Tardiphaga sp. vice304: one gene and its partner. The protein of the gene in region 2 interacts with the protein of the main gene of each other region in a pairwise test. Links are inferred from orthologs where the notes say so. Each region holds a gene or a part of one and is shown on either strand. Other genes may lie near its edges.

Region 1 (6,863 bases), 4.7 Mb from region 2 along the record:
AGACGCCGCATCTCTCGTTCGCCGGCCATACCGACGTGGTGCCGGTCGGCGACGAGGCGGCGTGGACGCACGGCGCGTTCGCCGGCGACGTCCAGGACGGGTTGCTGTACGGCCGCGGCGCGGTCGACATGAAGGGCGGCATCGCCGCCTCCGTCGCCGCCGTGCTGGATTATCTTGCAGCGAACGGCGGGCAGCCCAAGGGATCGATCTCGTTCCTGATCACGGGCGACGAGGAAGGCATTGCCGTCAACGGCACCGTCAAGCTGCTGCAGTGGGCCGCGGAGCGCGGCGAAAAGTTCGACCACTGCATTGTCGGCGAGCCCAGCAATGTTGAGGTTATCGGCGACACCATCAAGATCGGTCGCCGCGGCTCGCAGTCCGGCACGCTGATCGTTGACGGCGTGCAGGGCCACGTCGCCTATCCGCACCGCGCCTCCAATCCGGTGCCGGATATCGCAGTATTGATCGTGGCGCTGAGCAACGAACCGCTGGATGCGGGCAACGCCCAGTTCCAGCCATCTAATCTCGAATTCACCACCGTCGATGTCGGAAACACTGCCAGCAACGTGATCCCGGCGCAGGCGCGCGCCCGCTTCAACATCCGCTTCAACGATCACCACACGCAAGCCAGCCTGCGCGAGCTGATCGACGCGCGGCTGGCCGACGCCGTCGGCAACCGCGTCAAGGCGCATATCGTCTGGGAGCCGTGCAACGCGGACAGCTTCGTGACGCAGCCCGGCGCCTTTACCGACCTCGTGTCTGCCGCGATCGAAGAGGTCACCGGCCGCCGGCCCGATCTCAACACCGGCGGCGGCACCTCGGACGCGCGCTTCATCACGCGCTATTGCCCGGTGATCGAATTCGGCCTGGTCGGCCAGACCATGCACCAGGTCGACGAGCGCACGTCCGTCTCCGACCTGGAGAAGCTCACAAAAATCTATCGCGGCGTGCTGGATCGATACTTCGCATGAGCATTCTCATCCTCACCGCGCTCGATGCCGAACTCGACACCGCGCGCGCGCCGGCAGGCGTCGATGTCCGGTTCACCGGCGTGGGCAAGATCAACACCACGATCGCCACGCTGCTGGCAGTGCAGGCGAAGAAGCCGGCGCTGGTGATCAACTACGGCACCGCCGGCAAGATCACGTCATCGCTGCGCGGTCTCGTCGAGGTCGCGCATGTCATCCAGCGCGACATGAACGCCGAGCCGCTGGCGCCGCGCGGCACCACGCCCTATGCGACGGAGCTGGATAGGCTGTCGTCCGGCCATGGCGACGTGATCTGCGGCACCGGCGACAGTTTCGTTACCGCGTCCGATCCCTGGCTGACCGCCAACCGGGTCGACATCGTCGACATGGAATTGTTCGCGCTGGCCTCGGTGTGCCGGCACCAGAACATTCCGTGGCGGGCGTTCAAGTTCATCACCGACGACGCCAATGATTTCGCGCACGAGCACTGGACCGCCAACGTCGCGGACGGCCAGCAGCTGTTCTGGGATGCGGTGAAACATCTGCTGTAGGCGAAGGGCTTTCCTTCACCTCTCCCCATCGGGGAGAGGTCGGAGCCTGAGCGATAGCGAGGGCTCCGGGTGAGGGGGCGCAGGATGATCGATGTCGCCAGCCCCCTCACCCGCCCGGCTTCGCCGGTCGACCTCTCCCCGGTGGGGAGAGGTCGAGGAGCGCACCTGTCGGTTCAGCGCCTGGGAGAAACTAGTAATCCACCTTCATCAGATACAGCCCGTCCGGCGGCGCCACCGGGCCGCAGGCGTTGCGGCTCTTCGCGGCCAGGGCCCCCGCCAGATCATCCGCACTCCAGCGGCCGTGGCCGACCCATACCAATGAGCCGACCATCGAGCGCACCTGGCTGTGCAGGAAGGCACGCGCCGAGGTGACGATGTTCACCGCCTCGCCGTCGCGGACCACGTCGAGCTGGTCGAGCGTGCGCTGCGGCGACTTGGCCTGGCATTCGGTGTCGCGAAACGTCGTGAAATCGTGGTTGCCGATCAGCCGCTGCGCCGCCTCGTGCATGGCGTCCGCATCGAGCGGCCGCGCCACGCGCCAGACATGGCCGAGATCGATCGCCAGATTCGCCCGCCTATTGACGATGCGATAGACGTAATGCCGTCTGGTCGCGTGAAAGCGTGACTCAAAGTCGTCGGCGACGATGTCGGCCGACAGCACGCCGATCGGATGCGGCCGCAGATGCGCGTTCAACCCGTCGCGCAGCCGGCCCGGCACGAACGGCCGGGCGACATCGCAATGCGCGACCTGGCCCAGCGCATGCACGCCCGCATCGGTGCGACCAGCGCCGTGCACGCGAACCTTTTCACCGCAGATCGCCATCACGGCGTCTTCCAGCGCGCCCTGCACCGATGGCGCATTGTCCTGCACCTGCCAGCCGGAAAACGGCGCGCCGTCATATTCGATGAGCAGCCTGTAGCGTGGCATCAGGACAGCCGCAGCGGCGGCGCAAGCGGCGTGCCGCGCAGAAAGTCGATGGCCTTCATCGGCTGCTTGCCGGCGCGCTGCAGCTCGATGAGGCGAATGGCTCCGTCGCCGCAGGCGATGGTGAGCTGACCGTCGAGCAGGTCGCCCGGCGCGCTTGCGCCTTCGGCCAGCGCGCAGCGCAGGATTTTGACCCGTGTCGGTTCGCCGTCGAGCGGCACCTCGCACCAAGCGCCGGGAAACGGCGACAGGCCGTGGATGTGGCGCAGCACCTCGCGCGCCGGCCTCGTCCAGTCGATCCTGGCCTCGGCCTTGTCGATCTTGGCGGCGTAGGTCACGCCTTGCTCGCTCTGCGGGCTGAGCTGCAATCGGCCGCGCTCCAGCGCGCCGATCGCGCGCACCATCAGGTCGGCGCCGAGCGGCGCCAGTGCGTCGTGCAAATCCTCCGCGGTCATCGCCTCGGTGATACTGATGCGCTCGGCCATCGCAACGTCGCCGGTGTCGAGCCCGACATCCATCTTCATCACCATGACGCCGCTCTCGGCATCACCCGCCATGATGGCGCGGTTCAGCGGGGCCGCCCCGCGCCAGCGCGGCAGCAACGAGCCGTGCAGGTTGAAGCAGCCGAACTCCGGCACATCGAGAATGGCCTGCGGCAGGATCATGCCATAGGCGACCACCACCGCCGCATCCGCCTTGTGCGCGCGAAAGGTGGCTTCGGCCTCGGGCGTCTTCAGCGTGGTCGGCGTCAGAACGGGAATGCCGAGCCGTGTCGCCTCGCGCTCCACCGGCGTCGGCTGCAGCTTCATGCCGCGCCCGGACGGCTTTGCCGCCCGCGTATAGACCGCGACGATCTCGTGGCCATGGGCGACGAGTTCGAGCAGCGTCGGCACCGCGAAATCCGGCGTGCCCATGAAGATCAAACGTAGCGACATATTGCGAGCCGATCTGTGCGCGAGATCGGGAGGAGCCTACTCCGCCCGCTTCGCCAGCTTGGTAAACTTCTTCAGCACGCGGTCGCGCTTCAGCTTGGAGAGGTAGTCGACGAACAACACGCCGTTGAGGTGGTCGATCTCGTGCTGGATGCAGGTGGCGAACAGGCCATCGGCGTCCTCTTCCTGCAACTTGCCGTCGATATCCAGATAGCGGAAGCGGACGTTCGCCGGGCGCTCGACCTCTTCGTAATATTCCGGGATCGACAGGCAGCCTTCTTCATAGACCGAGAATTCCTCGGACGCCGAGACGATCTCGGGATTGATGAAGATTCGCGGTTTCTTGCCGCCGTCCTCGTCGTCCTTCTTGGCAAGGTCCATGGTGATGAGACGCAGCGGCACCGCAATCTGGATCGCGGCAAGCCCGATGCCCGGCGCGTCATACATGGTCTCGAACATGTCGTCGGCGAGTTTGCGTACCTCCGCCGTGACCTTTTCGATCGGCTTGGAGACGAGGCGGAGCTGTTTGTCCGGCAGGACGATGATTTCACGAATGGCCATGCCGGCGATGTAATGCGACGGCCTGCCGGGGTCAATCCGCCCCAGCCCTCGCGGCAGTTTAACGCGCTGTTAACCATCGCTTTTAAGGATCTGTTAACCGCGTTTCTTCAGGAATCGTTAACCAAGTTGGTTAGCCTTTGGTTATCCATAAACGTTCCTGCTTCGTTCTAAAGTGCCGCGAATCGGCTAGGGTAGCCCGATGGATGACACCCTCTTCATGCTCGGCGACACGCCGATCAGCTCCGCCACCGCCTTGATCGGCTTTGCCGCAGCCGTGCTGCTGCTGTTGCTGGTGATTGCGATCGTCATCGCCCGCTCCGGTCGCCGCGGTGCCATGTTGGCGATGGCGCAGGCGATCCGCGCCGACGAACTCGAGGAGCGGTTCAGCGAAATGCTGCAGGCGCAGAATGTCGCTACCGGCCGGGTCGACGCGATGGGCCAGGCGCTGGCCGGGCGACAGGCCGAAATGGCCCGCGCGGTAAGCGAGCGACTGGATTCGGTGACCCACCGGGTCGGGCAAAGCATGGAGCAGTCGACCCGCCACACGATGGACAGCCTGCGCGTGCTGCATGAGCGGCTGGGCATCATCGACAGCGCCCACAAGAACCTCACCGATCTGACCTCACAGGTCACCACGTTGCGCGACGTGCTGGCCAACAAGCAGTCGCGCGGCGCGTTCGGCCAGGCGCGGATGGAAACCATCGTGCGCGACGGCATGCCGAACGGCGCCTATGCGTTCCAGCACACGCTGTCCTCCGGCAAGCGGCCGGACTGCGTGATCTTCCTGCCGGACCAGCGGCCGCTGTGCATCGACGCCAAGTTTCCGCTGGAAGCCGTCACCGCGTTGCACGACGCGCGCTCTGACGAGGAAAAGAAATACGCCGCGCAGCGCCTGCGCGCCGACGTGATGAAACATGTCAGCGACATCTCCGAAAAATACCTGATCGCCGGCGAGACCCAGGACACCGCGCTGATGTTCGTGCCGTCGGAATCGGTCTACGCGGAGATCCACGACGGATTCGACGACATCATCCAGAAGGCCTATCGCGCCCGCGTGGTGCTGGTGTCGCCGTCGCTGCTGATGCTGGCGATCCAGGTGATGCAGCAGATCCTGAAGGACGCGCGGATGCGCGACGCCGCCGACCAGATCCGCACCGAGGTGATGAATCTCGGCGACGATCTCGGCCGGCTGCGCGACCGCGTGCTGAAGTTGCAGACGCACTTTGGGCAAGCCAATGAAGACGTCCGCCAGATCCTGATCTCCGCCGACAAGATCGAGAAACGCGCCGGACGGATCGAGGAGCTGGATTTCAGCAAGACGGAGCCCGCGGAAGCGCCGGCAACCACCCGGCCCGCCGCGCAGCCCGCCGATATGTTCGCGCCGCTCGCTCGCGAGTTGCGCGCCGGAGAATAAGGCAGGCCGATCGAGTTGCCCGTTGTAGCGGAAGCAGCCCAGATTCGCGCAACGAGGGCGATCGCCGTTTGTGCTTGATCAATGCGCCGGGGCGTCGGCTGGATGACAATTGCCGTTTCGAGGCATTATCATGCAAATCCACCGACTTTGGCTAGTCGTCGCGATATCGCTCGGCCTGCTGGCCGGGCTGTGGTTCGTCAGCGTTCCCGATGGAACGCTGAGTGGCGATTTCTGGGTGTGGCGCAAGGCGCTGATCTACCTGACCGGCGTGCTCGCGATGGGATCGATGTCGCTCGGCGTCATGCTGGCGGCGCGCCCGGTGCAGATCGAAAGCGCGCTCGGCGGCTTGGACAGGTTCTATCGCCTGCACAAATGGTTTGGCGTTACCGCTCTCAGCCTCGCGGTGGTTCACTGGCTGCTCGAAGTCGGCCCGGGCTGGCTGACGCAGCTCGGCTGGCTGACACGCCCGGCGCGGCCACCACGGGCCGCAGAGGTCGTCACCGGTTTCGATCCATTTCGCGATCTCAAGGACATCGCCGTCGATCTCGGCGAATGGAGCCTCTATTTGCTGCTGGCGCTGGTGGTGCTGGCGCTGTGGAAGCGGTTTCCCTACCGGTCTTTCCTGACGACGCATCGCCTGATGGCGCCGATCTATCTGGTGCTGGTGTTTCACGCCGTCATCCTGATCGACCGCAGCTATTGGCTGATGCCGCTCGGGCCCGTACTCGCTTTGCTGCTCGCCGGCGGAAGCGCCGCCGCGCTGGTGGCGCTGTTCCGGCGGATCGGCAGCACGCGCAAATCGGTCGGCCGCATTGAATCGCTGGCCCGCTATGAGGAAAATGCGGTGCTCGACGTCGCGGTACGTCTGGAGACCGCATGGCCCGGGCACCATGCGGGCCAGTTTGCCTTCGTCAGCTTTGGCGACGGCGAGGGCGCGCATCCGTTCACCGTCTCGTCGGCGTGGCAGAACGACGGACGGCTGCTGTTCAGCATCAAGGGGCTTGGCGATTATACGCGGACGTTGCCCCACCAACTCACGGTCGGTCAGGAAGCCACGATCGAGGGGCCTTACGGGCGGTTCGATTTTGCGGGCGAGCGACCGCGTCAGGTGTGGGTCGCCGGCGGCGTCGGGATTACCCCGTTCATTGCCCGATTGGCAGCCCTGGCGACCGCGGATCACGACGGCGACATCGACCTGATCTACTGTACCGGCGCTCCTTCCGGGACGTTTATCGAGAAGATCGGTGCGCTGGCCGCAAAGGCCGGCGTCGGATTCCACATGGTGGTGGCGCCCCGCGACGGCTTGTTGACGCTGGATCGCCTGGCAGAATGGATTCCGGCGTGGAAGGAGTCCGATATCTGGTTCTGCGGCCCGGCGGGCTTCGGCAATTCGCTGCGTAACGCGATGATCGGGCGTGGCCTGCCGGCGGCGCAGTTTCATCAGGAACTGTTCGAGATGCGCTGATGGAAATCAGCGCATCTCGTCACGCCGTAATTTGCTAGCTGCCCTTG
Region 2 (6,697 bases):
GCCAGATGCCCAACATGATCTGGCTGTACCGCCGCCCGATCCTGGATTACTGGGCCGAACACGACGAAACCCTCGGTCACATCGTCCGCCACGTGCTGATCCACGAGATCGGGCATCATTTCGGCCTGTCGGACGACGACATGGAGGCGATCGAGGCGCAGGTGGCCGATTAGGGGCTCAGATCGCCCTTGGACGCCACGTCCGATCGGGCTAGAACGCGGCCACAATCGAGGGACGAGCACGATGGAAAAGTTCACCACGCTGGAAGGCGTCGCGGCGCCGATGAAGGTGATCAATGTCGATACCGACATGATCATTCCCAAACAGTACCTCAAGACCATCAAGCGCACGGGGCTGGGCAAGGGGCTGTTTGCCGAAGCGCGCTACAAGGACGACGGCAGCGAGAATCCCGATTTCGTGCTCAACAAGCCGGCCTATCGCAATGCCAAGATCATGGTCGCCGGCGACAATTTCGGCTGCGGCTCGAGCCGCGAGCACGCGCCGTGGGCGCTCCTGGATTTCGGTATCCGCTGCGTGATCTCGACCTCGTTCGGCGACATCTTCTACAACAATTGCTTCAAGAACGGCGTACTGCCGATCCGTGTCTCGCAGGAAACGCTGGACCATCTGTTCGACGATGCCGAGCGCGGCGCCAATGCGACGGTGTCGATCGATCTCGAGAAGCAGGAAATCCGCGGTCCCGATGGTGGCGTTGTGCACTTCGAGATCGACGCGTTCCGCAAGCACTGCATGCTCAACGGCCTCGACGATATCGGCCTGACCAAGGAAAAGCAGGGTTCGATTGACGCCTACGAAGAACAAGCCAAGACCGCACGCGCTTGGGCGTGATCGTAGCTGCCAAGTGACGCGTGTGATTCCCGACGTCGTCACCTTCTGAGATGGGCGGCTCGATGCGCTGCGGCTGCTGTGCCTGCGGTCGCAGGGCAGGGCATCGCGTCACGCTGTACAGCTTCGCGCCGCTGCGGGGCCTGCCGCACGGCGTCGTAAATGCCGATGCCACAGCCGTTTTGCCGCGCGCTTTCGCCGAACGGCTGCGGTCTTCCGGCAAAGGTGGTGCGTGGCGCGACTGGACCACGCTGCAGTTCAGCGATTTCTTCCGGATGCGGCTGATGGCTTTGGGCGCGGGGCTGTGGCTCGACGCTGACGTGCTGTTGCTCAGGCCTGTCGAGATCGATCCGGCAAAACCCTATTTCGCCTGGGAGAAGCCGCGCCAGCTAGGCAACTCCGTATTGTATCTGCCGCCGGACGATTCGATCGTGAAGGCCTTCGCCGCGTTGATGGCGCAGGACGAACTGACGCCGGACTGGCTGGCGTGGCGGCATCGGCTGTCGTTTGCCTGGCGCAGCATGCGCGGGATCACCACGCGCCTCGCCGACATTCGCGTCGCGATCTTCGGCCCGGCCTCGCTCACGGCACTGTCGAAGCGGTTCTGCTACGCAAAGCATGCGCTGCCGCGAAAGTCGTATTACGCGGTGCACGCCGAACCACGATTATTCTTCGAGCCGTCGGATTTTTCCGCTTTGGTTGCGGATCCGGAGATTTTGGGCTTCCACGTCTCGCCCAAGGGCAGAGGCAAGGAGCGGCCGATCGCGGGCAGTTTCTATGCGTGGGCGATGGAGCGGATCGCGAAACCCGTTTACCCTCTGCTGGTGGGGGAGGGTCGAATGACACCGTGCGAAGCGTGATGAAGTTCGGGGTGGGGTGAACCACGCGCTCATCCGAAATAACTTTGCGGTGCTTTGTTTCAGCTATTGCAGCAATGAGGGGCCGTCACTCCACCCCGCTCGCTTCGGCTCCGCCGACAGCGAGCGACCCTCCCCCTCCAGGGGAGGGTGAACACGCTCAGCCCATCGCGGCAATCGCATCCGAAATCGCGATGGTGCGCTTTGCCATGTCGGCGTGCAGCCGCTCGACCATCTTGCCGTCGAGCTGGATCGCGCCGCGGCTTTGGTTTTCCGGCTGTTGGAACGCGGCGATGACGCGGCGGGCGTAAGCGACTTCTTCCGGCGGCGGCGTGAAGATCTCGTTGCAGGCATCGATCTGGCCGGGGTGGATCAGCGTCTTGCCGTCGAAGCCGATGTCGCGGCCCTGCGTCGCTTCGGCCCGGAATCCTTCGGCGTCGCCGATGCCGCTATAGGGGCCGTCGAGCATCTCCAGCCCGTGCAGGCGCGCGGCGAGAATGCAGTGGATGATCATCGGCAGCATCGCCGCGCGACCGGGCAGCATGCGGATCCGGGTTTCGCGCGCGATGTCGTTGGGGCCGAACACGAAGCCGGCCAGCCGCATCTCGGAATCCCGCGACGCCGCCGCCAGTTCTTCGGCATGCAGGACGGCGCCGGAGGTTTCGATCATCGCCCACACCTTGATCGACATGTCGGCATTGATGTCGCCGAGCCGGTCGGCGATCGCTGCCAGGTCCGCGACGCTGGAAATCTTCGGCACCAGAATGCCGTCCGGCTTGACGCGCCCGGCCATGGTGACGTCGTCGATCCACCACGGCGAATCCAGCGCGTTGATGCGAATGATGACCTCGCGCTGGCCGAAGCCGCCGGCGCTGACCGCCTGCGCGATGGCGTCGCGGGCGCTCGCCTTGGCGTCGGGTGCCACGGCGTCCTCGAGGTCGAGGATGATGCCGTCGGCCGGCAGCGTGCGGGCTTTTTCAAGCGCGCGCGGGTTGGAGCCCGGCATGAACAGGACACTGCGGCGCGGACGGATCATGGCGTCATTCCCTGTGATATTGCGCCCCGAGGGCGGTTATGGCTGTCGCGATAACATTTCAGGCCTTCGCCCGAAAGGCTTGTCCGAGGCGGCGTCCTATGGTTATCCGGGGAAACCTAAGAGGCGAACCTATGACCGAATTTCCGCAAAACCTCATCTCTGGCTACCAGACCTTCACGTCGCAGCGGCTGCCGACCGAACAATCGCGGTTCCGCGAATTGTCCGAGCGTGGCCAGTCACCGGAGGTGATGGTGATCGGCTGCTGCGATTCGCGGGTGTCGCCGGAGGTCATCTTCGATGCCAGCCCCGGCGAATTGTTCGTGGTGCGCAACATCGCCAATCTGGTGCCGGTGTATCAGCCCGATGGCGGTGCCCACGGCGTCTCGGCGGCGCTGGAATATGCCGTGCAGGTTTTGCGGGTGAAGCACATCGTCGTGCTCGGCCACGCACAATGCGGCGGCATCCGCGCCTTCGTCGACAATGCCGCGCCGCTGTCGCCGGGCGATTTCATCGGCCGCTGGATGTCGATGTTCGTCAAGCCGGGCGAGACGGTGGAAATCCGCGACCACGAGACGATGACGGATTTTGCGACACGGATCGAGAAGGCCGCGGTGATGCGCAGCCTGGAAAATCTTGGCACCTTCCCCTTCGTGCAGGCCGCGATCGCGCGCGGCGAGTTGCAGCTGCACGGCGCTTATTTCGGCGTCGCGATGGGGTCGCTGTCGGTGCTGGATCAGGACGCGAAGGAATTCCTGGCGGTCAGATAGCGAGAGGGCGACCGCTTAGAAGCGGAGCGCTGTAGCTCTTCTCCCCCTTGCGGGGAGGGGCCGGGGTGGGGGTAGCCGCAGGCGACGGCGTTTGCGGCTACCCCCACCCCGGCAATCATCGCGCTGCGCGCGCCGATTGCCGACCTTCCCCGCAAGGGGGAGGGTGACTACAGCGTTCGTTGCTACTTACGCCGCCTTCTTCTTCGCGGTGATCAGCTTGCGGTTGATCAGGCACTCGGCGATCTGCACGGCGTTGAGCGCTGCACCCTTGCGCAGATTGTCCGACACGCACCACAGCACCAGGCCGTTCTCCACCGTGGCATCCTCGCGGATGCGGCTGATGTAGGTGGCGTCCTCGCCGGCCGCTTCATACGGCGTGACGTAGCCACCGGCCTCGCGCTTGTCGATCACCAGGCAGCCCGGCGCGTTGCGCAGGATGTCGCGGGCTTCGTCGGCCGAGATCGGATTCGCAAACTCGATGTTGACCGCTTCGGAATGGCCGACGAATACCGGCACCCGCACGCAGGTCGCCGACATCTTGATTTTGGGATCAAGAATCTTCTTGGTCTCCATCATCATCTTCCACTCTTCCTTCGTGTAGCCATCCTCCATGAAGACATCGATCTGGGGGATGACGTTGAAGGCGATCCGCTTCGGGAACTTGGTATTGATCAGTTCCGAATTGGTGTAGACGGCCTTGGTCTGCTGGAACAGTTCGTCCATCGCTTCCTTGCCGGCGCCGGACACCGACTGATAGGTCGACACCACGACGCGGGTGATGGTCGCCTTGTCGTGCAGTGGCTTCAGCGCCACGACGAGCTGCGCGGTCGAGCAGTTCGGATTGGCGATGATGCCCTTCTTGGTGAAGCCGGCGCAGGCGTCGGCATTCACTTCCGGCACGATCAGCGGCACGTCCGGGTCCATCCGCCACTGCGACGAATTGTCGATGACAACGGCGCCGGCCGCGGCGATCTTCGGCGACCACTCCTTGGACACCGCGCCTCCTGCCGACATCAAGCAGATATCGACGTCGCTGAAATCGTAATGCTCCAGCGCCTTGCATTTCAGGGTACGGTCGCCATAGGAGACTTCGACGCCCATGCTGCGGCGGGAGGCCAGCGCCACCACCTCGTCAGCGGGGAATTTGCGTTCGTCCAGGATGTTGAGCATTTCACGCCCGACATTGCCGGTCGCTCCGACCAGCGCGACTTTGTAACCCATCGTTCACTCTCCGAAGAAATATGCTTGGCCCCCGCAAGCTGCGGATAGGGTAGCGGCACGGCTTCTATGCGAAAAACCCCGTCGAGACAATGATCGGCGGCCCAATCCCGCGTACCCGTGTGTTAAATGCATCCTGTTCCGACATCGCGCTACCCCTCCCAGACCTGGATGTCCCCGGCGTTGCGCCGCATCGTGGATGACGGCGGCGCGCTGGTGGCGCGTCTGCTGGCCTATGTGGGCGTGCTGGGGCTGATCATCATCGGCGCCCTGCAATCGTTCGACGGCCTGGCCGACCGGGTCGGGCCGGAGCTTGTGAGCCAGCTCAGCCGTCTCATGCCGGCGCCCGCTTCGGTTCAGCCGGCCAAACAGCCGGGTTCGCGGTCGCCGGCAATCCCGATTGCCGGTGTGCCGGGCCTGTTTTTGCGCGGCAGCCTGTGAGGGCCAGCACCACAAGGTGCTGGACCGCATGCAACATTTGGCCCTGGCCGACATTATCTGCCCAAGTGTGGCCCGATTCACCTTGTCGCGGCGCCTATGCGGCAGCTAAACTGCCACCAAATCATGGGCATGCTGCTTCGCCTGCCCATCCGAATGCCAATGAGGACATGATGACCGTGAAATTCCCCGCCAAGACCTCGGCTGCGAAGACGTTTGCAGTGCTGCTTTCGGCGGTTGCCGTGCTGGCGGTCAGCCTCGCGGCGTCGCCGGCCGATGCCCAGACCAAGCGCAAGGCGCGGGTCTATGATCGCGACGCCGCCTATGGGGTGCGCGGCAACCCCAACGCCTCCTATCAGGCCGGTCCGCGTACCCGGGTCTATGTCACCAAGCGTTCCTGGCTCGATGCCGGCGTCGAAGTGCTGCCGGGCGACCGCAAATTCACCGATTATGCCTTCCCCCAGGGCCAGACCTTCGCGCGCGGCAATTTGAACCGCCCGCTGGATCGCCAGCCGCTGAACCCGGCCTCGGATTTCGGCTATGGCGACGACTACCAGACCCGCGGCTTCCCGATTCCCTCGCTGTTCTGAGCGCAGCCAGATCGATCGACGAAAATGCCCGGCTCAGCCGGGCATTTTTGTTTGGGAATGTAGCCCGGATGGAGCGAAGCGAAATCCGGGGTCGCCTCATCCGCTGAACTGCTTGCCCCGGATTACATCGCCGCGCCGCGATGCGGCGCACCGATTTCATCCGGGCTACGGACTTCCTACAGCGCCTGCAATTCGGTCACCACCGCCTCGCCCATCTGCGCGGTGCTCACGGCGGTCATGCCATCCGACATGATGTCCGCCGTGCGCAGGCCCTTCGCCAGCACCGCGGCGACGGCTGCATCCACCTTGTCGGCGAGTTCGCCGAGGTCCAGCGAATAGCGCAGCGCCATGCCGAACGAGGCGATCATGGCCAGCGGGTTGGCTTTGCCCTGGCCTGCAATATCCGGCGCCGAGCCATGCACCGGCTCATACATCGCCTTGCGCTTGCCGGTCTTGGCGTTCACTTCGCCGAGCGAGGCCGAGGGCAGCATGCCGAGCGAGCCCGTCAGCATCGCCGCGATGTCGGAGAGCATGTCGCCGAACAGATTGTCGGTGACGATGACGTCGAACTGTTTCGGCCACTTCACCAGGTTCATGCCGCCGGAATCGGCGAGCTGGTGCTCGAGCTTGACGTCGGGATATTCGCGGGCGTGCACCTGCGTGACGACCTCGTTCCACAGCAGGCCGGACTTCATGACGTTGCGCTTTTCCATCGACGTCACCTTGTTGCCGCGCTTGCGCGCGAGATCGAAGGCGACGCGGGCGATGCGCTCGATCTCGTAGGTGTCGTAGACTTGGGTATCGATGCCGCGCTTCTGGCCGTTGCCGAGATCGGTGATGGTCTTCGGCTCGCCGAAATACACGCCGCCGTTGAGCTCGCGCACGATCATGATGTCGAGGCCCTCGACGACCTCGCGCTTGAGGCTGGAAGACTCCGCCAGCGCC

The links.
Region 1: the proteins of FNL56_RS02590 (region 2) and def interact in binary tests that used the Escherichia coli proteins (3 or more experiments, as listed by UniProt). The link is inferred for Tardiphaga sp. vice304 from one-to-one orthologs.

What each region holds. Positions count from the first base shown.
Region 1 is NZ_CP041402.1:5,285,685-5,292,547, forward strand. The notes cover bases 2,177-5,175. They hold def (peptide deformylase), read right to left. Parts: upstream 3,938-5,175; coding sequence 3,416-3,937; downstream 2,177-3,415. Other genes in these bases: truA (tRNA pseudouridine(38-40) synthase TruA), read right to left, coding at 2,177-2,447; fmt (methionyl-tRNA formyltransferase), read right to left, coding at 2,447-3,379; FNL56_RS25245 (DNA recombination protein RmuC), read left to right, coding at 4,137-5,175. Outside these bases: dapE (succinyl-diaminopimelate desuccinylase), read left to right, coding at 1-971; FNL56_RS25225 (phosphorylase family protein), read left to right, coding at 968-1,519; more of truA, read right to left, coding at 1,710-2,176; more of FNL56_RS25245, read left to right, coding at 5,176-5,351; FNL56_RS25250 (ferredoxin reductase family protein), read left to right, coding at 5,482-6,816; FNL56_RS25255 (glycogen/starch/alpha-glucan phosphorylase), read right to left, coding at 6,851-6,863. UniProt on the Escherichia coli protein: Removes the formyl group from the N-terminal Met of newly synthesized proteins. Requires at least a dipeptide for an efficient rate of reaction. N-terminal L-methionine is a prerequisite for activity but the enzyme has broad specificity at other positions.
Region 2 is NZ_CP041402.1:553,522-560,218, forward strand. What follows is about bases 2,711-5,543. They hold FNL56_RS02590 (aspartate-semialdehyde dehydrogenase), read right to left. Parts: upstream 4,728-5,543; coding sequence 3,693-4,727; downstream 2,711-3,692. Other genes in these bases: FNL56_RS02580 (HpcH/HpaI aldolase/citrate lyase family protein), read right to left, coding at 2,711-2,739; FNL56_RS02585 (carbonic anhydrase), read left to right, coding at 2,871-3,506; FNL56_RS02595 (hypothetical protein), read left to right, coding at 4,908-5,165; FNL56_RS02600 (hypothetical protein), read left to right, coding at 5,336-5,543. Outside these bases: FNL56_RS02565 (metallopeptidase family protein), read left to right, coding at 1-173; leuD (3-isopropylmalate dehydratase small subunit), read left to right, coding at 244-849; more of FNL56_RS02580, read right to left, coding at 1,864-2,710; more of FNL56_RS02600, read left to right, coding at 5,544-5,752; leuB (3-isopropylmalate dehydrogenase), read right to left, coding at 5,929-6,697.